3 regions of the Oxobacter pfennigii genome follow, and region 2 is predicted to be linked to each of the others. Evidence: a T-box and tRNA genes for the amino acid it is inferred to sense, from the RefSeq annotation. Region 2 holds a T-box; the other regions hold tRNA genes.
The links. The T-box of region 2 lies ahead of OXPF_RS19890 (valine--tRNA ligase). A T-box ahead of a tRNA ligase gene usually reads a tRNA of that ligase, here a tRNA-Val.
Positions count from the first base shown of each region.

Region 1: it has a tRNA-Val gene. The T-box ahead of OXPF_RS19890 (valine--tRNA ligase) is inferred to sense a tRNA for this amino acid. The anticodon was not compared.
Region 3: it has a tRNA-Val gene. The T-box ahead of OXPF_RS19890 (valine--tRNA ligase) is inferred to sense a tRNA for this amino acid. The anticodon was not compared.

Region 1 covers NZ_LKET01000029.1:133,039-137,294, reverse strand. Annotated here, with positions in the region: gene OXPF_RS23045 (VOC family protein) at 1-25, opposite strand, end outside; gene OXPF_RS08515 (DUF6429 family protein) at 167-421, opposite strand; gene OXPF_RS08510 (uroporphyrinogen decarboxylase family protein) at 790-1,779, opposite strand; gene OXPF_RS22865 (hypothetical protein) at 2,065-2,256, opposite strand; tRNA gene OXPF_RS08500 (tRNA-Tyr) at 2,436-2,521, opposite strand; tRNA gene OXPF_RS08495 (tRNA-Thr) at 2,545-2,620, opposite strand; tRNA gene OXPF_RS08490 (tRNA-Val) at 2,628-2,703, opposite strand; gene OXPF_RS08485 (hypothetical protein) at 2,845-3,435, opposite strand; gene yyaC (spore protease YyaC) at 3,560-4,099, shown strand; gene fabZ (3-hydroxyacyl-ACP dehydratase FabZ) at 4,126-4,256, opposite strand, start outside.
Region 2 covers NZ_LKET01000068.1:88,047-92,302, reverse strand. Annotated here, with positions in the region: partial or broken gene OXPF_RS19905 (ABC transporter ATP-binding protein) at 1-203, opposite strand, end outside; gene OXPF_RS19900 (ABC transporter substrate-binding protein) at 263-1,333, opposite strand; T-box leader at 1,486-1,705, shown strand; gene OXPF_RS19890 (valine--tRNA ligase) at 2,002-4,256, shown strand, end outside.
Region 3 covers NZ_LKET01000051.1:155,223-159,478, reverse strand. Annotated here, with positions in the region: gene OXPF_RS17955 (NAD(P)/FAD-dependent oxidoreductase) at 1-392, shown strand, start outside; gene OXPF_RS17950 (adenylosuccinate synthase) at 419-1,690, shown strand; tRNA gene OXPF_RS17945 (tRNA-Glu) at 1,872-1,946, shown strand; tRNA gene OXPF_RS17940 (tRNA-Val) at 1,952-2,027, shown strand; tRNA gene OXPF_RS17935 (tRNA-Asp) at 2,033-2,109, shown strand; tRNA gene OXPF_RS17930 (tRNA-Thr) at 2,116-2,191, shown strand; gene OXPF_RS17925 (ATP-binding protein) at 2,227-3,234, opposite strand; gene OXPF_RS17920 (DnaD domain protein) at 3,227-4,256, opposite strand, start outside.

The DNA.
Region 1 (4,256 bases), on a different contig from region 2:
TGAACATCAAATAATGACCTAGCATACAAGGACCTCTAGTTTTTATTTTAATACTAAGTTCTAAACAACATTGAACTTACTAAATGCAATTCATAGTAAAAGTGAAAATATGTGGTCTGACTTTCATAGTGTTTCCTGCTAAACCCTAATCTATTATAGCAAGAGCTTATTGTTCAGTCATATCATATTGCTTCAAAGATTCCCTGGCATTCTTTATTCCCTCATCAGCTATCATAACGGATTTGGAACGGTGACTCCCTGGTATCAAATCCTCTTCGGTAAGTTCATTAAGAATACCAAAACCATAGCCCTTCCAACTTCTGAGATATTGAATTCCAAATTCATTTTCCTTCCAGGATGTAAGGTACAACAACATCAGAGTTAATTCCTTAATTTCTTCTTTTAAATCCTCTTTTTCCATCTTAAGTACCCCATGATTATTTTGTTACATGAAAAATTAACATTAGGGAATTTCTCAATTTATACCAGTAATAGCTTTAGGATGTTGATTCTATTGCTGTTATAGACCTTGAAAAGTATGATATAAATAAATCCACTTGAATATTTTGTTGCTCAAAGTGCTTTAGGCTTTGAGTCGCATAAAAAAACTCTGCATGGATTTATTACTCCCATGCAGAATATTATCATACTTCAAATATACTTTAATCAGAAAATCTATTTTTCAAGTTCACGTAGTATTAAATTAGAACATCTTAATTAATATGAGAAAAAATACACCGATTTTCCCTGTTTAATATGTTAATCTACACTTTCGTGCCATCATCAGTTCTAGAACATTTCCTTGCTCATTCTGTCTATTTCTGCATCTACAGCTTCATACACGCCAGGGAATATACTAAATGCCAAACCATGAGTCATTGCGGGTATGAAGTATAACTTTCCGCAATTTCTGCAGGCTCTTTCAGTTTCCCTTCTGATTTCTTCAGGTGTTACGCCTTCCTTATCCAATATACCGTTATCAATGTCACCCATTATTGTAATTTTGGGGCCATATTTCTTAATAAGCTCAGGGTTATTGTTCGTTGATACTGCACCCTGCCAGATATCGATACCCATTTCAATCATTTGCGGAACAAGGTTAGCAGAATATGCATCGTTATGGTGAACAATAAGCTCAACTCCGTTAGCCTTATAATATGCGTATATTTTCTTGAAACCGGGAACAATGAACTCCTCAAACATTTCAGGAGACATGAATGAATTTATGTGGCTGCCCCAGTCATCATGCTGGAAGAGGCAATCCGGACGAACATATTTAACAATCTGTTCAGCATATTTAAGCATCCATTCAACTATGTAATCGATAAGCTCATGCATAGCCTCAGGCTCTTCATAGAAGTACATTAAAGCATCGTCTATTCCCGTTAAGTAATGCACCTGCTCGAAGATTCCCGGTGCACGGAATACCGTTACGAACTGCTCATTACGATCAATTTTAGCTGCAGCTTCTACTATCGGAGCCCAATCTTCTTCAGGATAATCAAGCTTAGGAGCTTTAACGACTTCCTTCCATTTTGTGATATCCTTAACTACCTTGTGTTCATAATCGTGCACCGGGAAACCACCGGGTACGTTTGCAGGCCAGCTTCTTGTAACCCCCCAGGCATCCACAACATTAGGGCCGCCCCTTTTAGCACTAGGATTATTACGGGAAATAGGGTCACCCATTACAATCCCAAATGCCTCGTACTGTTTTACAAATCTGTCGGGATTTCCTCCCCTGATTGTCTCTAAAAGATTCTGCCTCTTAGTTAACATAAAAATACCTCCTTAATAATAATTGACTTATTAATAAATTATTGCTATTACAATAGCAAATAAATAAGCCCTGCTTTTAAGAAATTGATTATTTTTATATTAGTAACCCGATTCCATCTTCCGATGTGCATAGCATTTCTACTGGTATGTCTATATGTGCGAAGAATAGAGAAATGTTATATTGATTTGCCTTATATGCTTCCCCATCTGCTATGGTTTTATGACGCAAGTGATATTAAATCCTTAGTCTATTGAATAATAATAATCGCAATTTTATCATCATATTTATTGTAATGCTATGAGAGCAATTATACAATAATATAATTGCTTCTTTGTTTTACTGCTGCAGTTTTCACTTTTTTTGGTTTCTGATCTGACCATTATCAATATCAGCTTTTCATTATCATCTACCAAAGATACTATATCATTTACTTTGCTCGCATTATACTCAATCCACTCAGCCACATCCTTTACCATAAACAGCGGATTGTCATAGTAAACAAATTATTGTTAGAGAATTATACCAATATTTATATGATGTAAAAATAGAAAACCTAATTCTAATGATATTAAATGAAATATGCTTTAGCAACATTTCACTTGCCCTCAGGACAAATTTCATTGAAAAAAACCAAGCTGAAAAGCTTGATTTTTTCTGGTGGAGGGAGATGGATTCGAACCATCGAAATCGTCCGATAACAGATTTACAGTCTGCCCCCTTTGGCCACTCGGGAATCCCTCCGTAATATTTTAAATATCAGGTTATGGAGCTGGCAGTCGGAATTGAACCAACAACCTGCTGATTACAAGTCAGCTGCTCTGCCTGTTGAGCTATGCCAGCATATAAATGGTGGGAACAATAGGGCTCGAACCTATGACCCTCTGCTTGTAAGGCAGATGCTCTCCCAGCTGAGCTATGCTCCCACTTGCTGTGACAATGAATAGTATATAACAAAATGCCCATTGGTTTCAACAAGTAAAATAATCCTTTATCGTTAAAATAAGCAGAATAAGTCTATTTAGCTTAAATTATCACCTTATATAGATATAACCTAGATTAATTATTTACGCTGTATATTTGTTTAATATGCTTTTAAGTTTTGCAAACTCTTCATCTGTATATTTAAGGCTTAGAGCATCTAAAATACTTTCTTTCTCACTCTTTGTAACCATCGTTTCAAAAAGCCTTTTTAATTTCAGTATTTCGCTCTCATTCAAATTCCTCATGAGGTTTAACATATCCACTTTATCATTCAGCTCCATATTGCCATGAACAAATGAGTTGTATGCATTTATAATACTGCTGCCCGCACTTTTTGCACTTTCGGCATTTTGCGCTTCCTCTTCAATAATCCTTTCGCTTCTTAATTTTCGTAAAGCGTCGCCGGAATATTCATCACCTGATGAAGTGAAGGAGAAAATGCTCCTTAAGTCTTCCTCATCCTGCTCTATACAATATTTATCAACATATTCAATATTAACGCTCTTATTGTAATCATCAAATATATATCCTAAATACTCCCTGTCATCATACATTGTATATCCCGTACTTTGAACCGGCTTGAATTCTTGTCTTTCTATTTCCAGTATTGATGCAATGCATACAGCAGTCATGAATATGACCAAAAGAATATTAAAACCTGTGTTTTTCTTCATTACATCGCCTCCTATGTTCTCCTAAAGCTATTATGGATTTCATCCCATATTTTTATTCAACGGAGTAAAAAAAGTAATTATAGACTTGAGTAGGTTATATACATATAACTAGGAGGTGGGTATATTGCACAATAAAAATCCACAGAATGATGTCGGCATAAGGGTCAGCTATACGGATAAGGATGCAGTCAGCACTCTTGGCAAATTTATCAGCAGTTTTTTTAACACCAAAACCATAATAGTTTGCATAGGTACTGATAAATGCATAGGCGACTGCTTGGGGCCTTTAGTTGGCACCCTTCTATTAAACAAGAACTTCTCATATCCCGTAATAGGAACCTTGGATTTCCCTGCCCACGCAGTCAATCTTGAAAAAGTAATTTCAGAAATTAACGAAAAGCATAGAAACTCTTTTATAATCGCCGTAGATGCCTGTCTTGGCCAGGCAGACTGTATCGGCGATATTCAGATAAAATTAGGACCTGTGCACCCCGGAAAAGGGGTAGGCAAGGCCCTTCCTAAAGTTGGAGATATTTCAATTGTCGGTGTGGTAGACTCTATTGATGTTTCCGATATATTTTCCATCAGAAGCATTCGGCTTAATTTGATAATGAAAATGGCCGAGATAATATCCTCGGCCATCATAGAAGCTGCAAGAATGTAAAAAGGCGGCACTCTGCCGCCAAAAACTTACTGGCCAACTATGGCAAACATAAGTTCTCCTTCACATGCTCTTTTTCCATCTACCGTAGCATAGGCATTGGCTTTTCCGATGCCTCTTTTAAGTGTTACCAGTTCCACTTCCATCCTTAATGTATCAC
Region 2 (4,256 bases):
ATTTTGCTGGTTGTTCCTGTAATCGGCATTCCATCAAGAAATATTTTACCGGAGGATGGTTTTAACAAACCTGATATCATAGATAAAATGGTGGATTTTCCGCAGCCGCTGGGTCCAACAATGCTTATGAACTCACCTTCATCCACGATGAGAGAAAAATCATGCACAGCTTCTGTTTCGCCGGACAGGGTATGATATTTCATGGAAACATTGATTATTTCAAGCTTGGGATTTGGCACTATTATCCCCCCCTTTACATTACTTAGTTTTTACCGGCTTGTATTGCAAATTTATTGTCTACAACATTTTCAAATGGAGGTATCTGAGGCAGCAAATCTGCTTTGTAGGTCTTTATAACATCGCAAAGCCTGTTTAAGGATTCTTCGGATAGTATAAGGTCCTTTGACCAGGCATCCTGATCCTTGTATCTTTTTACAACCTTTGCAAGCTGGGCAGCATCGGAACCTGGAAAGAAAGATTTAACTGAGTCTGCTATTTCTTCGGGAGTATGGCTTTCAACCCAGAGCATTCCCTTATATAGAGCATTGGTGAATTTTTGTATAGTCTCAGGATTACTCTCCATATAGGATTTTGTAGCAAAGAAACAGGTGTAGGGAATTTCTCCCGAGTCTTTACCTATTGATGCTACTATCGAACCTGCACCCTGGTCTTCTAATACGGTGGCTGTAGGTTCAAATAATGCTACATAATCCCCCATGCCGCTTCTGAATGCGGAATGTGTAGCTGTGAAATCAAGATTTGTTATGAATTCAACGTCTTTTAATGGATCAAGTCCATGCTGCCTTATGACATACTCTAAAGTCATTTGGGGAACACCGCCCGGCCTTCCGCCTATCAATGTTTTTCCTTTAAGGCTCTCCCATTTAAAATCCGTTTCGGGGGTTCTTCCTACCAGGAATGATCCATCTCTCTTTGTGAGTTGTGCAAAAACAACTGTATAGTCTTCTCTTCCTTGATTGTAAAGGTAAATTACCTGCTCCGGTCCGCAAAAACCTATGTCAGCATTCTTTGAAAGAACTTGCTGCATTGTCTTATCTGCGCCTTGTCCGGTTGAGAGTTCGATTTCAAAGCCTTCCTCTTCAAAGAAACCTTCGTTTATAGCCGCATACATGGGAGCATAGAATATGGACCTTACAACTTCATTTAATCTTATTTTTGTGAGCTTCACAGGTTCAGATGTTGGACTCTTTGCAACTGTAGGTGTTGGCGTTGTATCACCTTTGTTTTGTTCTGCTTTAGTGCATCCGCTGAACAATGAAACAATTAATGTAATTATGATTAAAATAATCGCTGTCAGTTTGATTTTACGCAAAACTACCCCTCCAGGTATAAATATTATCAGTCTATACTATTCCTTAACTCCAATATAGGTTACTTGCAGGTGAAAGAATATTTTTAAAATTAATGTTGACATTTCTTAAAATATGGGTATATTATAAACTATGAAACATCTTTAAATATTGTTAAAATGCTATGATGAAGAGGAGTAAACTAAAACTTCCGTCAGAGAGGGAGGCTCATAGGCTGAAAGGTTTTCCGGGTTTATGTTTTTAGTTGAAGGTAGCTTCTGAGCATCCGGGCTGAATTTAAAGTAAGCTCTGACGGTTTCAACCGTTATGTATTGAGAGCCGGTGTTAGCCGGAATTAAGGTGGTACCACGGAAATATATCCTTTCGTCCTTTCTAAGACGGAAGGGTTTTTTTATTTTAATTAGGGGCCGCTGCATTTTGAACACGATCTTTGCTATGTTCAAGTTCCACAAGTTCTAAGGTTCCCTGCTCTGAAAATGCAAGAATTTTTAAACTTCTTATCGCTCAAACAATCTAAAATTCTAAGCATTTTCTGCATCAGCGTTACCAAGAACTTGTTAAGGAACTCTCACAATTCATTTACGTTGTTCAAAATGCAACAGTTCCAATAGCAAAATTAAGGAAAGGGGGCACTACTAAAGTTTTGTCCCCAACTAAGGGAGGAACCATTATGGATGAGACAAAAAATCTTGCGAAAACCTATAATCCCAAAGAATTTGAGGAAAGATTATACGATAAATGGATGGAAAAAGGGTATTTTACACCTGAGGTGGATAAAGATAAAGAGCCCTATACAATAGTTATACCTCCGCCAAACATCACAGGACAGCTTCATATGGGCCATGCGCTGGACAATACAATACAGGATGTCCTTATCAGGTGGAAGCGGATGCAGGGCTATTCAACCCTTTGGGTTCCCGGTGAAGACCATGCAAGTATTGCAACGGAGGTTAAGGTTGAAGAAGAGCTTAAAAAACAGGGAATTATAAAAAAGGAAATAGGAAGAGATGAATTCTTAGACAAGGTTTGGGACTGGACTCATAAATACAGGGCAAGGATAAGAGAGCAGCTTCAGAAATTAGGCTCCTCCTGTGATTGGTCAAGGGAACGCTTTACTATGGATGCAGGTCTTAATGAAGCTGTTAAAAAGGTCTTCATCGATTTATATGAAAAGGGACTTATATATCGCGGAAGCAGGATCATAAACTGGTGCCCGAGATGCAAAACGGCACTTTCAGATGCGGAAGTTGAATATACAGAACAGCAGGGACATTTCTGGCACATCATGTATCCCGTTAAAGGCGGCGCGGAATATGTTGTCGTTGCCACTACCAGGCCGGAAACCATGCTAGGAGATACAGCCGTTGCAGTACATCCGGAAGATGAAAGATACAAGCATTTAATAGGCAAAATGCTGATACTCCCCATAATGAACAGGGAAATTCCAGTCATAGCCGATTCCTATGTTGATAAGGACTTTGGAACAGGCTGCGTTAAAATTACACCTGCCCATGACCCTAATGACTTTGAAGTAGGTCAAAGACACAATTTAGAGCAGATAAGGGTAATGAATGACGACGGTACCATGAACGAAAAGGCAGGAAAATATGACGGCCTTGACAGATACGAAGCAAGAAAGCAGATAGTAGAGGATTTAACCTCATTAGGTCTTTTGGTTAAAACAGAAGAGCATGACCACAATGTAGGAGAATGCTACAGGTGCAGCACAACAGTTGAGCCCATACTTTCAAAGCAGTGGTTTGTAAATATGAAGCCCCTTGCAGAACCTGCCATTGAAGCAGTTAAAAATGGGAGCATAGAATTTGTACCCGACAGGTTCTCAAAGGTATACTTTAACTGGATGGAAAATATTCAGGATTGGTGTATATCAAGGCAGTTATGGTGGGGTCACAGAATCCCCGTTTGGTATTGCAAGGACTGCGGTGAAATAATAGTAGCTAAGGATATACCTCAAAATTGCGGCAAATGCCAATCCACCAACTTAATGCAGGATGAGGATGTCTTAGATACCTGGTTCAGCTCCGCCCTATGGCCTTTCTCAACATTAGGCTGGCCGGAAAACACTGAGGATTTGAAGTATTTTTATCCCACAAGCGTTTTGGTTACCGGCTATGACATCATATTCTTCTGGGTTGCCAGGATGATATTTTCAGGCCTTGAATCCATGAAGGAAATACCTTTTAATCATGTATTCATACACGGTATAGTAAGGGATTCAGAGGGAAGAAAAATGAGCAAGTCCTTAGGAAACGGCATTGATCCTCTTGAAATAATAGACCGTTACGGTGCCGATGCTTTGCGTTTCATGCTCATGACAGGCAATACTCCCGGAAACGATATGAGATTTTATATGGAAAGGGTGGAGGCCTCCCGTAATTTTGCAAACAAGATATGGAATGCATCAAGATTTGTTATGATGAACCTTGATGAAGACAAATATAAATTTGAAGACGTAAAGGAAAATTTATCAATTGAAGATAAGTGGATTTTAAGCAGATTCAACAAGGTAACTTCAGAGGTTACCGAAAATTTGGACCGCTTTGAATTGGGTATAGCAGCGCAAAAGATATACGATTTCTCCTGGAACGAATATTGCGACTGGTATATCGAGCTTATAAAAACCAGGCTTTACGGGGAAAATAATGATTCCAGGAAAGCAGCCATTTACACAGTTTCTTTTGTACTTGAAGGAATGCTCAAATTATTGCACCCATTTATGCCCTTTATAACAGAGGAGATATTTACCCATCTTAAAGGTGATGATTCTTCAATAGTGATATCAGAGTGGCCTAAAAATGACGAGGTCTTCAAGGATGAAGATGCCGAGGAAAAATTAAATCTTATAATAGAAGCCATTACAAGCATCAGAAACGTCAGGGCACAAATGAATGTACCGCCTTCTAA
Region 3 (4,256 bases), on a different contig from region 2:
TGGTGCAGAGGTTCGGAGATTTGGTCAAGGGCCGCAGAACCAATGATAGAAGGATGGAAAAGAGCTTTACAAAGCCTACTTTAAGTGCTACGCCGGGAGATTTGAGCCTGGTTATACCAAAAAGGCAGCTGGATAATATAATTGAAATGATTTATGCATTGGATAAGATAGCTCCGGGTACGGCAAATGAAGATACATTATTATATGGAGTGGAAGTTAAATTTTATAACTCCAGGGTGGAAGTGGATAACAACTTAGAAACCGACATCAAAGGCTTATATATATTGGGAGACAGTTCGGGAGTGACCCACTCGCTGTCTCAAGCTTCGGCAAGCGGTGTTTATGTAGGCAGGATATTGGCCGACAAGTTAAAAAATAAAATTTTGGGTTAAGATGAAAAAGCAAAGGAGTGGCGCAAATGTCAGGAACAGTAGTTATAGGTGCTCAATGGGGCGATGAAGGAAAGGGAAAAATAACGGATTATCTTGCAGAGCATGCACAGGTGGTTGTAAGATACCAGGGCGGTAATAACGCCGGCCATACGGTGGAAACGGGGGGAAGGCAGTATAAGCTTCACCTTATACCATCGGGAGTATTGTACCCTGAAACTTTAAACATCATAGGAGACGGAGTTATAATAGACCCCCAGGCTCTTTTTGAAGAAATCGAATATCTGGAGAATTTGGGAGTCAAGGTGGATAATCTCTGCATAAGCGACAGGGCTCATATTATAATGCCTTATCACAAGGTATTGGACGGCCTTGCTGAAGAAGGCAGGGGAGATTCAGACATAGGTACCACTAAAAAAGGTATCGGTCCTTGCTATACGGATAAATTCGAAAGAACCGGAATTAGGGTCTGCGACTTTTTAAATAAAGATACCTTCGTCAAGCTGGCAGGGGATAATATAGATTTTAAAAACGCTATTATAACCAAAATATACAATGAAAAGGCATTAAACAAGCAGCAGATAATAGATGAATACCTGATTTTTGCTGACAGAATGAGGCCTTATGTAAAGGATACCACCGATGTCCTTCACAATGAGATTAAAAAGGGCAGCAAGGTATTGTTCGAAGGCGCCCAGGGCACTCTGCTTGATATAGATTACGGAACTTATCCTTACGTTACATCCTCCCACCCAATATCCGGGGGAGTGTGTGTAGGCGCAGGGGTAGGACCTAAGGCCATTGACAAAGTGGTAGGCGTGTGCAAGGCATACACCACAAGGGTAGGAAAGGGTCCCTTTCCAACAGAATTATTCGATGAAATAGGCGACGGAATAAGGGAAAAGGGCAAGGAATACGGCACTACTACAGGAAGAGCAAGGAGATGCGGCTGGCTGGATTTAGTCATATTGAAATATGCAACCAGGCTTTCCAGCATCACAGACATTGCCGTAACTAAAATAGATACCCTTGCAGGACTTAAAAAGATTAAGGTGTGCGTAGGATATGAGCTCGACGGCAAGGTAATTGATTACTTTCCTGCAAGCCTAGAGATACTTGCTAAATGCAAACCGGTATATGAAGAATTCGACGGTTGGGATGAATCCATTGAGAATGCCAGAAGCTATGATGACCTTCCGGAAAATGCAAAGAAGTATTTAAAGAGAATAGAAGAATTTGCAGAGACTAAGATATCGATAGTTTCCGTAGGACCGGGAAGAGACCATACAATAACTGTATAGATATAAGGCGGCCGATGTGCCGCCTTTAATAATATATTATAACCGTAGATTTTCACTGGGTTAAGGGTTTTTATATACCAAAAAGTGCCATAAGAAAAAGTTAATTTAATGTGTTGACAGCAATGATAATTTCTTGTATTATATAAAAGTGCCTTGACGAAGGAAGCAATAAATAAGTCATGGCCCCTTGGTCAAGCGGTTAAGACACCGCCCTTTCACGGCGGTAACAGGGGTTCGAGTCCCCTAGGGGTCACCACATATGGGAGCATAGCTCAGCTGGGAGAGCATCTGCCTTACAAGCAGAGGGTCATAGGTTCGAGCCCTATTGTTCCCACCATATGCGGCCTAGTAGCTCAGTTGGTTAGAGTGCCGGCCTGTCACGCCGGAGGTCGAGGGTTCGAGCCCCTTCTGGGTCGCCAATTATTGCTGGCTTAGCTCAATTGGCAGAGCAGCTGACTTGTAATCAGCAGGTTGAAGGTTCAATTCCTTTAGCCAGCTCCAAATTGTAAATAAAATAAACAGCTCATGTGAGCTGTTTATTTTATTTTTGCCTTCCTTCTCTTAAGTTCCGCAGTCTTGAATCTTATATCCTCTCCGTAAAACTTATATACCGAGAAATGGCCGAAAATTCTTGAGGTTATGCGCTCTGCATATGTATTATATATGTTATCCAGGGAAAAATTCGTGGATATCAAGGTCTTTTTGCCTGATAAAAGCCTTTTGTTTATTATATTGTAAAGCTCCATTTGTGTAAATTCCGTTATGTATTCGGTACCTAAATCATCTATTATAAGTAAATCGCATTCATATATATTGTCTACCTTATCCTTTGCAAGCTCATTGCTAGAGTCAAACATGCCTGTCTTTAATATCTCCATAAGGTTTGAAGCCGTCTGGTACACAACAAGCTTCCCTTTATCGATCAAATCCTTTGCTATGCAGCTTGAAAGAAAAGTTTTGCCAAGGCCTGATTTACCATAAAAAAAGAGATTTTCATCGTTTTTGTCAAAGTCCTGAACGAAGTTTATACAGGCCGCAAATATTCGCTCCATGTTCTTTCTTGGAGTAAGGGGCTCATCCTCAAATCTGTTCTGGGAGTAGTAATCAAATACAAAGGTTTCAAAATTCTCTTTGGGAAGAAGGCTCTTTAAATTTGACTGATCATACAATACATTTATTATCCTCTGCTTCAAGCAGCGGCACTTCTCCGAACCTTTATAGCCAGTATCCTGGCATTCATTACATTCAAAAATCGGTGAATCATAATTCATGGAAAGATTGTTCTGCGACAGTAGCTCCCCTTTTTCCATCTTTAAATCTATGGTTTTTTGCTTTAAATTTTCTAAAAGCACATCAATTGGCGCATCCTTTTTAAAAATGCTCCGGGCAATTTCTATTCCCACCATGGAGAGCTCGTTGTCTATTGCCTGGATGCGGGGGATTTTTTTATAAATATCCTGCTTTCTAAGCTTTGCAGCTTCCTCAGCATAAGCCCTTTTTTTATCGTAATCATTGAATATTTCGGTTATGTATTTATTATTCATCAGGCGTCACCTCTTCTATGCCCAAGAGTTTCTTTTCCAATTCCTTTATATCATATGAGCGCTGATCGTAGCTGTTAAAGGTATTTACAGGAGCTTTGAACTTCATGTTTTTGGACTTCTTCTTGGAATCCGCAGTCTCAACCTCTCTTAAGGTCTTTATTCCCTGCTTTGACCAGTTGGAAAGTATACCGTCTATATAGCTGAAATTAGGCTCATTTATTCTCAATGAGCAAATTTTGCAGGCCTCCAAAACCAGCTCTAGGCTGAAGTTCCAGTTGCTGAACCATTTATCTAAGAATTCTTCCTGGGGCTTCATCAAATCGTGCTCCTTGAGGCCTAAAAAGTCTAAAATCAGGCGGTACTTATTATATTTTTCTTCGTGCTGAGTTATGTATTTTTGGGCGTCTTCAACAGATGCTATATTGGCATCGTGCCAGGCTATGGCCACTTTCTCAAAATACCTGGAATCCACTTTCTTTTTGGATTTGCAGTATTCAATTAAGAGCGTTATCACCTCGGGAGAAAATGAATAATCATCCAGCCAGCTCAAATACATGGAAATTTCCTTGGCAGACATGGTGCGCCCTAAGGACTTTTCAATATTTTGAAACATATCCTTTATTTTTGCATTGTCCATTCTTGAACGTATGTCCTCGGGTGAATAAGTTGCTGCCATACTTACGGATGATTTATTGCTATAGAATACGTCATAAATATTTAAAAACTCAATCTGTAATTCCCCGGAGGATTTTTTGATATTAACCAGGCCCTTTGATTCCCAGTATTCCCAGGCCTTAATTATATCGCTTTCCAAAAGCTCAAGCTTTTGGGATATGAAGTCGCCGGATACCTTATTTCCGTTTATTGCTTCAATAAATCCGCAAAGATACACCTTTACGAAGTTGCCGTCGGCATTTGCCATATATTCATCGATAAAAATATTGGGTATAGGAGTTACCCCTGATTGTCTCATCTGTGCAGTAAATATGTAGTTTGCCATTTTTAAGTACCACGTTCCCTCT